2 regions of the Rossellomorea sp. GQ25 genome follow, and region 2 is predicted to be linked to the other one. Evidence: predicted binding sites of a transcription regulator. Region 2 holds the regulator's gene; the other holds the start of a gene.
The links. The regulator LexA, encoded in region 2, represses DNA repair genes until DNA is damaged. The targets are predictions, from matches to a motif close to CGAACATATGTTCG.

Region 1 (4,288 bases), on a different contig from region 2:
ATTTTATGTGTCGTCTCTGGATTGTACGTGTAAACAGGTGCACTGTAGTAGCTTCCTTTTACTTTTTCGGTTGCTACATACGTTTGATCCGAAGTCAGCGTGTACTGAAGAGGAGACATTCCTCTTATCGGGATGCCGTCAGGAAAAGCTTCTTCTTCTGGATAAGCAAGTCCGTAAACAGGGATGCCCGTAGTTCCTTCCTTAGGTGTGATCACAATACCTGATCCTTTTGTGGTATTCGTTCCTTTAGGATTATAAAACCACGCTTTTTGACCTGCGTACCAAATCGCTGTCCAGTCATCTTGTTCTTCTGCTTTGTAAAAGGTTTGCCCTGTAACGGCCTTGTTGCCCCAATTGGACGCATCATATGGGTGGGCTTTCGTTAGAGCAGCGTCTTTGATCAATGGAGCATCAAAGCTTGGGGCTGTATACAAATACACAAAATTTGCCGATTGTTCAGGTACGGGTTCTCCCGTTGGAGTCTGAAGGATTGGCTTGTTTGTTTCGAAATTCGGACGGATTTGGACGATGTCTTTTTGTCCTTTTCCTGATTCCAGGGGAGCTCCAAGAATTTGCATATAATGTGCCCAATCCCAGAATGGACCTGGATCCCAGTGCATAGCAGGTTGTCTTGCAGCAGTCGTTCCAGGTATCTCATCATGTGCAATGATATGATCGCGGTCTAATGGAATATTGTACTTTTTAGAAAGATGTTTTACTAATCGGGCTGATGCATGATACAACTGTTCGTTATACCAGGCCGCCCCTTCAATGGCGATACCTTCGTGCTCGATCCCAATGCTTTTCGAGTTGAAATACCAGTTTCCAGCATGCCAGGCCACATCTTTATTGTCCACCATTTGGGTGATATCACCGTCGGAAGAACGGATCACATAATGAGCGGAAGCCTGAGTCCATTCACGCTGGAACACGGTTTTGGTTAAATCATAGCTGATTTCCGTGTCGTGGAGGACGATGTACTTGATTTCCTGATTGTTATGTGGCCGGTTTGCTATGTCGTAATTACCGTATGAAGTTTCATAGTAGGTCCCGCCGCCCCAGTCAATTTTCTTGTAAGCTGCCGGAACGTAATGACATGCAAGGCCATTCGGACAATCGGCCTCTTCAGTATCCATTTTTAAGTTTAATGATTGGATTGATTCTTTATTCGGATTGGTTTGTTTGGGCGCTAAGGTTAAGGAAGAGCCATCCTCTGTTTGTTTAGTCACTCCGTTGTTGATTGTATCGTATACACGGTCCGCAAAATCCTTTGCTCCCGTATAGTCGGATGAACCGCTGTATTTAGCGACTGCCCCGTACCATTCATTTACGTCAGAAGGTGTCTCTCCAGCTATCTCCTTGGCATACTGTGCCAGAAGTGCTGCAGCACCGCGGATATTTTCTTTCTTATTTTGTTTTAAAGTTTCTGGTTGAAGAGAGAGTAGTTCAGCTGCGGTATTCAGAGTGTGAAGTTTGGGATCATTAATGTCTAATGTAGATTCGATTTTCAATGTTGATTCTTCTAGAGGTTGAGCGTCTTCATCCTCTTTACCGGATAAAAACATATGAGCAGGTTCATCGCTGTGGGTATCTTCTAAACTATCAGTGTGAACATCTGTAAGATGCATCAATCCGTAGCCTCCGGAAGCACTTGGCTTTCCGTCATGATGCTCCCATAGGGATACGTTATAACCCACTGCAAGTAGAATTTCAACAGGGACATTGAATTCCTGCGCTGCTTGTTGAAACGCTTTTTGCAACTCGAGTGAATCGAAAACTTCAGCTTGTGCCACTCCATGAGAGGTAATCGATGGTGACATCGAGGTGATGGTGGAACTCAGTAGAAATCCCGTTAAACTAAGGGAGACGGCGACTTGTAGCCATTTAGATTTTTTCATACATTCCTCCTAAACACTATGTATTTTTTGTAGAACCTATAAGAAAGCTTATTGGAAATTAGACAGAATAGTCAATCAATTATTGGGTATATGCCTAGATGAATATTTGGATAGGGATAAGCTTTATGATGTGGGAGAAATCATCCCAGATAGAGATATCTTAATTGTGGATAAATAAAGAATAGTGTGAATAAGTGAGGGGGTGAACATGTTATTCACAGATTGAATCCGCATTCATCAACATTGTGCACAAGAAATTTGACGAATTGTGAATAAGTTTAGGGATTTTCCACAAGTAATATCGACTTATGCACATAGTTGTACACAGGTTGTGTATAGAAATGCTCGGATTATGTCGAAAATTTCTTATAAGCTCCTTGCTGCCTCCCGTAATATGTCGAAACCACAATTCAAGCCTCGAAACGGTTTCTTCATCAAAAGTTATCCACAACCAAGATACTGTTCTCTCTATAAAAATAAATAAACGAACTTTTGTTCGCTTATTATTGGTTAATACTGTAGGAAATGTGGTAGAATGTGTATAGAAGAATGGACAGTGTTTAAGATGGGTATAGGTAGGTAAATACAAGGTAGCAGTCCTTTACTATAGGAGGTTTCACGGTGAAAGATCAATTCGAGCTCAAGTCTAAATATAAACCAGAGGGAGATCAGCCCCTGGCGATTGAAAAATTAGTTCAAGGCATAAATGAAGGGAAACGTCATCAAACCTTACTTGGAGCAACAGGGACAGGAAAGACATTCACTGTCTCCAATGTGATCAAGCAGGTTGAAAAGCCGACCCTCATCATCGCTCATAATAAAACATTAGCGGGGCAGCTCTACAGTGAATTTAAAGAGTTTTTCCCTGATAACGCCGTTGAATATTTTGTCAGTTACTATGACTATTATCAGCCGGAAGCATATGTTCCTCAAACGGATACGTTTATTGAGAAGGATTCCAGCATCAATGATGAAATCGATAAACTGCGACACTCTGCCACATCTTCTTTGTTTGAGCGAAAAGATGTCATCATCATTGCCAGCGTGTCCTGTATTTACGGTTTAGGTAACCCGGAGGAATACCGGGAGCTCGTTCTTTCCCTGCGTACAGGAATGGAAATCGAACGGAATCAATTGCTGCGAAAGCTTGTGGATATCCAATATGAACGAAACGACATCGACTTTCAGCGCGGAACCTTCCGTGTGCGAGGCGACGTAGTGGAAATTTTCCCGGCTTCGCGGGATGAACACTGTATGCGTGTAGAGTTTTTCGGAGATGAAATTGACCGGATTCGTGAAGTGGATGCCCTGACCGGTGAAATCATGGGCGATAGAGATCATATCGCGATTTTCCCGGCTTCCCACTTCGTAACCCGTGAAGAAAAATTGCAGGTAGCCATTAAGAATATTGAAAAAGAGCTTGAAGAGCAATTAGCCATCATGAAAGAAGATAATAAACTGCTCGAGGCCCAGCGTCTAGAGCAGCGGACCCGTTATGATCTCGAAATGATGAGGGAGATGGGCTTTTGCTCGGGTATTGAAAACTACTCCCGTCACCTGACACTAAGGCCTTCAGGATCGACTCCGTATACTCTTCTGGACTATTTTCCAGACGATTTCTTAATTGTGGTTGACGAGTCCCATGTGACGTTACCTCAAATCAGGGGGATGTTTAACGGGGACCAGGCCCGTAAAAAGGTGCTTGTGGATCACGGATTCCGTCTGCCTTCAGCCATGGACAATCGTCCCCTGCGCTTTGAAGAGTTTGAGAAGAAAACCCAGCAGCTCCTCTATGTTTCAGCCACACCAGGTCCATACGAATTGGAGCATACTCCTGAGATGGTTGAGCAGATCATCCGTCCAACAGGACTCTTAGATCCGATCATCGAGGTGCGTCCCATCGAAGGACAAATCGATGACCTTCTGGGTGAAATCAACGAACGTATCGAGAAAAATGAACGTGTCCTTGTGACTACCCTTACGAAGAAAATGTCAGAGGATCTCTCGGCATACTTGAAGGAAATGGGTATTAAAGTTCAATATTTGCATTCAGAAATCAAAACCTTGGAACGGATTGAAATTATTCGCGATCTCCGTCTAGGTAAATATGATGTATTAGTGGGAATCAACCTACTTCGTGAAGGATTGGACATTCCCGAAGTATCACTCGTCACCATACTGGATGCCGATAAAGAAGGGTTCTTACGTTCTGAACGTTCCCTCATTCAGACGATTGGCCGTGCCGCACGAAATAGTAACGGTAAAGTCATCATGTACGCGGACAAAATGACCGACTCTATGCAAAAAGCACTTGATGAAACAGAACGTCGTCGGACGATACAAGAAGAATACAATGAAATACACGGCGTTACCCCGACGACCATACAAAA
Region 2 (4,288 bases):
ATAAAACGAAGCGATCCCGGTTGAACCACTCAGGATTTTTCGGATTATGATTCATGAATCTTGTCCATAGAGCATACGCCATCGGAGCTGCTCCCATAGGCATTCCGGGGTGTCCAGAACCTGCTTTTTCAATTGCATCGATAGATAATGTACGGATTGTATTAATTGCTAATTGATCTGTGTTATCAAACATATGTCAGACATCCTTCCTTTTAATGTACCTTATTAATATTAATCTTCTTTGTTAGTTTATACAACTATCTTGAATGATAACATGACTTTATGACCGTTGAAAATAAAAACCCTTGTGATTTCATAAGGGATGAAAATGAAAAAAAACTGCCAGGTCCAATTTAAATGGACCTGGCAGTTCATTAATTTAATGCATTTTCTTTTTGGTCTGGATATCCTGAATCTTCTTAGGCGTCACTTCATTACCTTCCGGATCAAAGATTCTTGTATTTTCAATGGTCCCTTTCATCGATTGACGAAACGTTTCCAGGTATTCTTTTCTCAACTTGGACTGCTCTTTTGCTTCTCGTTCGGTTAGTCCGCTACTTTTAGACTTCTTGGCAAGCTCATTGATTCGATTCATTTTCGTTTTTGAAAGCATCTATAAAAACTCCTTTATTGCATTTGTCAGCAAATTCTAAAACACAACTAAAAATTGTACGTAATACTATCGTCATGTTACTAGATTCAAGGAGATAAAACAAGAGTTACGCATTTTCCACTGAATTCATATATTCTTTAAAACGCCTATGTACCGTAGCTTTGGAGACATCATACCCGAAGCCTCTTAATGTGGCTGCAATTTCAGCAAAAGTCAATTCGTTCTTCCTTAACCGGACAATTTCCTCAACCGGTACTTCGATCCGCTCTCTTCCATCTATATTCCCCTTATTTTTTAGATTTTTATGAGGTTGAAAACCATTTTCCACTGCCCTTTTCATCCCTCGTCTGATTTTCAAATTATGGAGTTTTCTTTGATATTCCTCAACCATGCTTACGATATTAATCACCATAGAATCAGATTCAGATAAGTGAAGCTCCCCACTATGAGTTTGACTGATAATCTTGACTTCTTCTTTTAATAAACAGTGAATAAGAGCAATTTTGGCATTCCCTCTGCCAATTCTTGTTTCATCCTGGATGAGAACAGCCGCAATCGACTCATCTTTAATCAAATCAAGAAGTTCAAGAACACCAGGACGATCTAATTCAAAACCGCTTGCTTGATCTTTTATAATAGCAGCCACTTCGTATTGGTGGTCTTGTGCCAATTTCACTAATTCCTCTTCTTGGCGTTCCAAGGATGTTTCCTGTGTGTCTTTCTTTGTACTGACTCTGCAGTAAATTACTGCCTCCATCTTCTATCCCTCTATTCTTCGTTCATTACCACTTCATAATCTGAATGTGTAGATAATGTTGGTTTTTCTATAGGTAAAACAAGTGATTCACCGGGTTTAATGGAGAATGATGTAAGATTGTTTTCCTCTCCTACCCAGGCGATAAATTCTTCCACTGTCATAGAATATTCTTCATTATACTGTTTGGCAATAGTCCAAAGAGTGTCTCCATCCCGAACAGTGATGCTTTGGTAAGATGGTTGACTTGCCGTGACTATGAGAAAATACACTGCTGATAAAAGTGCTAAGACAAATAAAATAATAATGTAAGAGAAACGATTCCAAATATGTGTTAACATAAATAAACCTCCATGCGAATGTTTGTTCTGTTTTTCGTTACACTCATTGTAATACGAACATTCGTTTGGTGTCAACAAAAATTCGAACTTATGTTTGTATCGACTGGAAAGACATGCTATAATGGGAACATAAGATCTATAATAGAGGTGCGTGAACATGACAAAATTGTCTAAAAGACAGCAAGACATACTAGAATATATTAAAATTGCAGTAAGAGAAAAAGGGTATCCACCTTCCGTACGGGAAATTGGTGAAGCCGTTGGTCTTGCTTCTAGTTCCACCGTACACGGACATCTGGCCAGGTTAGAGAGTAAAGGACTTATTCGTAGAGATCCCACTAAACCAAGAGCCATCGAAATCTTAAATCTTGAAGAGGATACGATTCCACGCCAACGAGTTGTGAATGTTCCATTAATCGGTAAGGTGACAGCCGGTCAACCTATTACAGCCGTAGAGAATGTAGAAGAATTCTTCCCCTTGCCAGAGCGTATGGCACCTTCAGATGAACAGGTCTTTATGCTGGAAATCATGGGTGATAGTATGATAGAAGCCGGGATTTTAGATGGGGATTTTGTCATCGTGCGTCAGCAGCAAACAGCGAATAATGGAGACATCGTTGTAGCGATGACAGAGGAAGATGAAGCAACTGTAAAACGTTTTTTTAAAGAAAAAGATTATGTACGATTACAGCCAGAGAACTCAACAATGGATCCGATCATTTTACGTAATGTATCCATTTTAGGAAAAGTTGTCGGAGTTTATCGCCAAGTACATTAATACGTTTAAGCCGCTATGCATAATAGCGGCTTAATTTAATCTATACTTTTTAAGTCTCTAAAAAAGCAGTGAGTGGTAGCGAAAACGCTACCACTCACTGCTTTTAATTAATAGCAATTATTAAGGATTAATACATTTGAATGTATTGCTCGCGCTCCCATGGGTGTACTTGTGTACGGAACATATCCCATTCGATCTCTTTCGCTTCTACGAAATGTTCGAAAATGTGTTCTCCAAGAGATTTTACAATTACTTCATTTGTTTTAAGATTTTCTAATGCAGCGTGTAATGTTGCTGGAAGATCTACGATTCCCGCTTCTTCACGCTCTTTTTTGTCCATAACATAAATATTACGGTCGATTGGCTTAGGAGCTGGAAGGTTACTTTTGATTCCATCTAATCCAGCTGCCAGTAATACAGCCATCGCCAGGTATGGGTTAGCCGCCGGATCAACACTTCGGACTTCAACACGTGTGCTTAATCCACGAGAAGCAGGGATACGGATTAATGGGCTGCGGTTACGAGCAGACCATGCAACATAACAAGGTGCTTCATATCCAGGTACTAAACGCTTGTATGAGTTTACAGTCGGGTTCGTGATCGCTGTAAAGTCAGTTGCATGTTTAATGATGCCAGCAAGGAATTGACGAGCTGTATCGCTTAATTGCAAATCTCCCTTTTCATCGAAGAAAGAGTTTTCCCCATTTTTGAATAGGGACATGTTACAGTGCATTCCTGATCCATTTACACCAAATAGAGGCTTCGGCATGAATGTTGCGTGTAATCCATGCTTACGTGCAATCGTTTTAACCACTAGTTTAAATGTTTGGATATCATCACATGCTCTTAATGCACTTGCATATTTAAAGTCGATCTCATGTTGACCAGGAGCCACTTCGTGGTGAGATGCTTCGATTTCAAAGCCCATTTCTTCTAGTTCTAATGCGATATCACGACGGCAGTTCTCACCTAAATCTGTAGGAGCTAAATCGAAATAGCCACCGTTATCATTTAATTCTAATGTCGGCTCACCATTTACGTCTAATTTAAAGAGGAAGAATTCTGGCTCAGGTCCAAGATTGAAGTCAGTAAACCCTAGCTCTTCCATTTGGCTTAAGATGCGCTTTAAGTTGTTACGCGGATCTCCTTCGAATGGAGTGCCATCTGGATTGTAGATATCACAGATTAGTCGGGCTACTTTTCCTTTTTCAGCTGTCCATGGGAATACTAACCAAGTATCTAAATCAGGGAATAGGTACATATCTGATTCTTCAATACGAACAAATCCTTCAATTGAAGATCCGTCAAACATCATCTTGTTATCTAATGCCTTCTCAAGTTGACTTAGAGGGATTTCTACGTTCTTAATCGTCCCCAGAATGTCAGTGAATTGCAGTCGGATGAACTTGACACCTTCTTCGTTCGCTAATCTTAAAACATCTTCTCGAGTATACTTTGCCATTTACGTATTTCCTCCTCAAGTTTATTAAAGGTTTTATTTAATGAAAAAAGCGAGACATGTCACCTTGACGCAAAGATGCTTTAGTAAATCGACCAGAATGCATCATTTCATTTCGAAGTAATTTACGCAGCTCGTCATCGGATAAATCTTGTCGTGCTTTTTCTTCCTTTTCATTACTTACGTCAGATACTACCTTACTTTCATTATGACTGGATACAGCAAATATCTTCTTAATCCCTGCCATGTTGATGCCTTGATCTAACAGATCCTTTACTTCCAATAACTTATCAATGTCATTCAAGGAAAAGAGCCTACGATTCCCCTCAGTACGTGCAGGGCT

Region 1: the regulator LexA is predicted to act here: its motif matches at 2,384-2,397, upstream of uvrB (excinuclease ABC subunit UvrB).

The regions. Positions count from the first base shown of each region.
Region 1 covers NZ_JCAXEQ010000003.1:201,017-205,304, forward strand. The annotation lists gene AC6CIB_RS11790 (N-acetylmuramoyl-L-alanine amidase) at 1-1,898, opposite strand, end outside; gene uvrB (excinuclease ABC subunit UvrB) at 2,520-4,288, shown strand, end outside.
Region 2 covers NZ_JCAXEQ010000001.1:884,081-888,368, forward strand. The annotation lists gene tkt (transketolase) at 1-193, opposite strand, end outside; gene AC6CIB_RS04840 (DUF896 domain-containing protein) at 380-613, opposite strand; gene AC6CIB_RS04845 (YneB family resolvase-like protein) at 720-1,370, opposite strand; gene yneA (cell division suppressor protein YneA) at 1,382-1,708, opposite strand; gene lexA (transcriptional repressor LexA) at 1,866-2,486, shown strand; gene glnA (type I glutamate--ammonia ligase) at 2,614-3,948, opposite strand; gene AC6CIB_RS04865 (MerR family transcriptional regulator) at 3,986-4,288, opposite strand, start outside.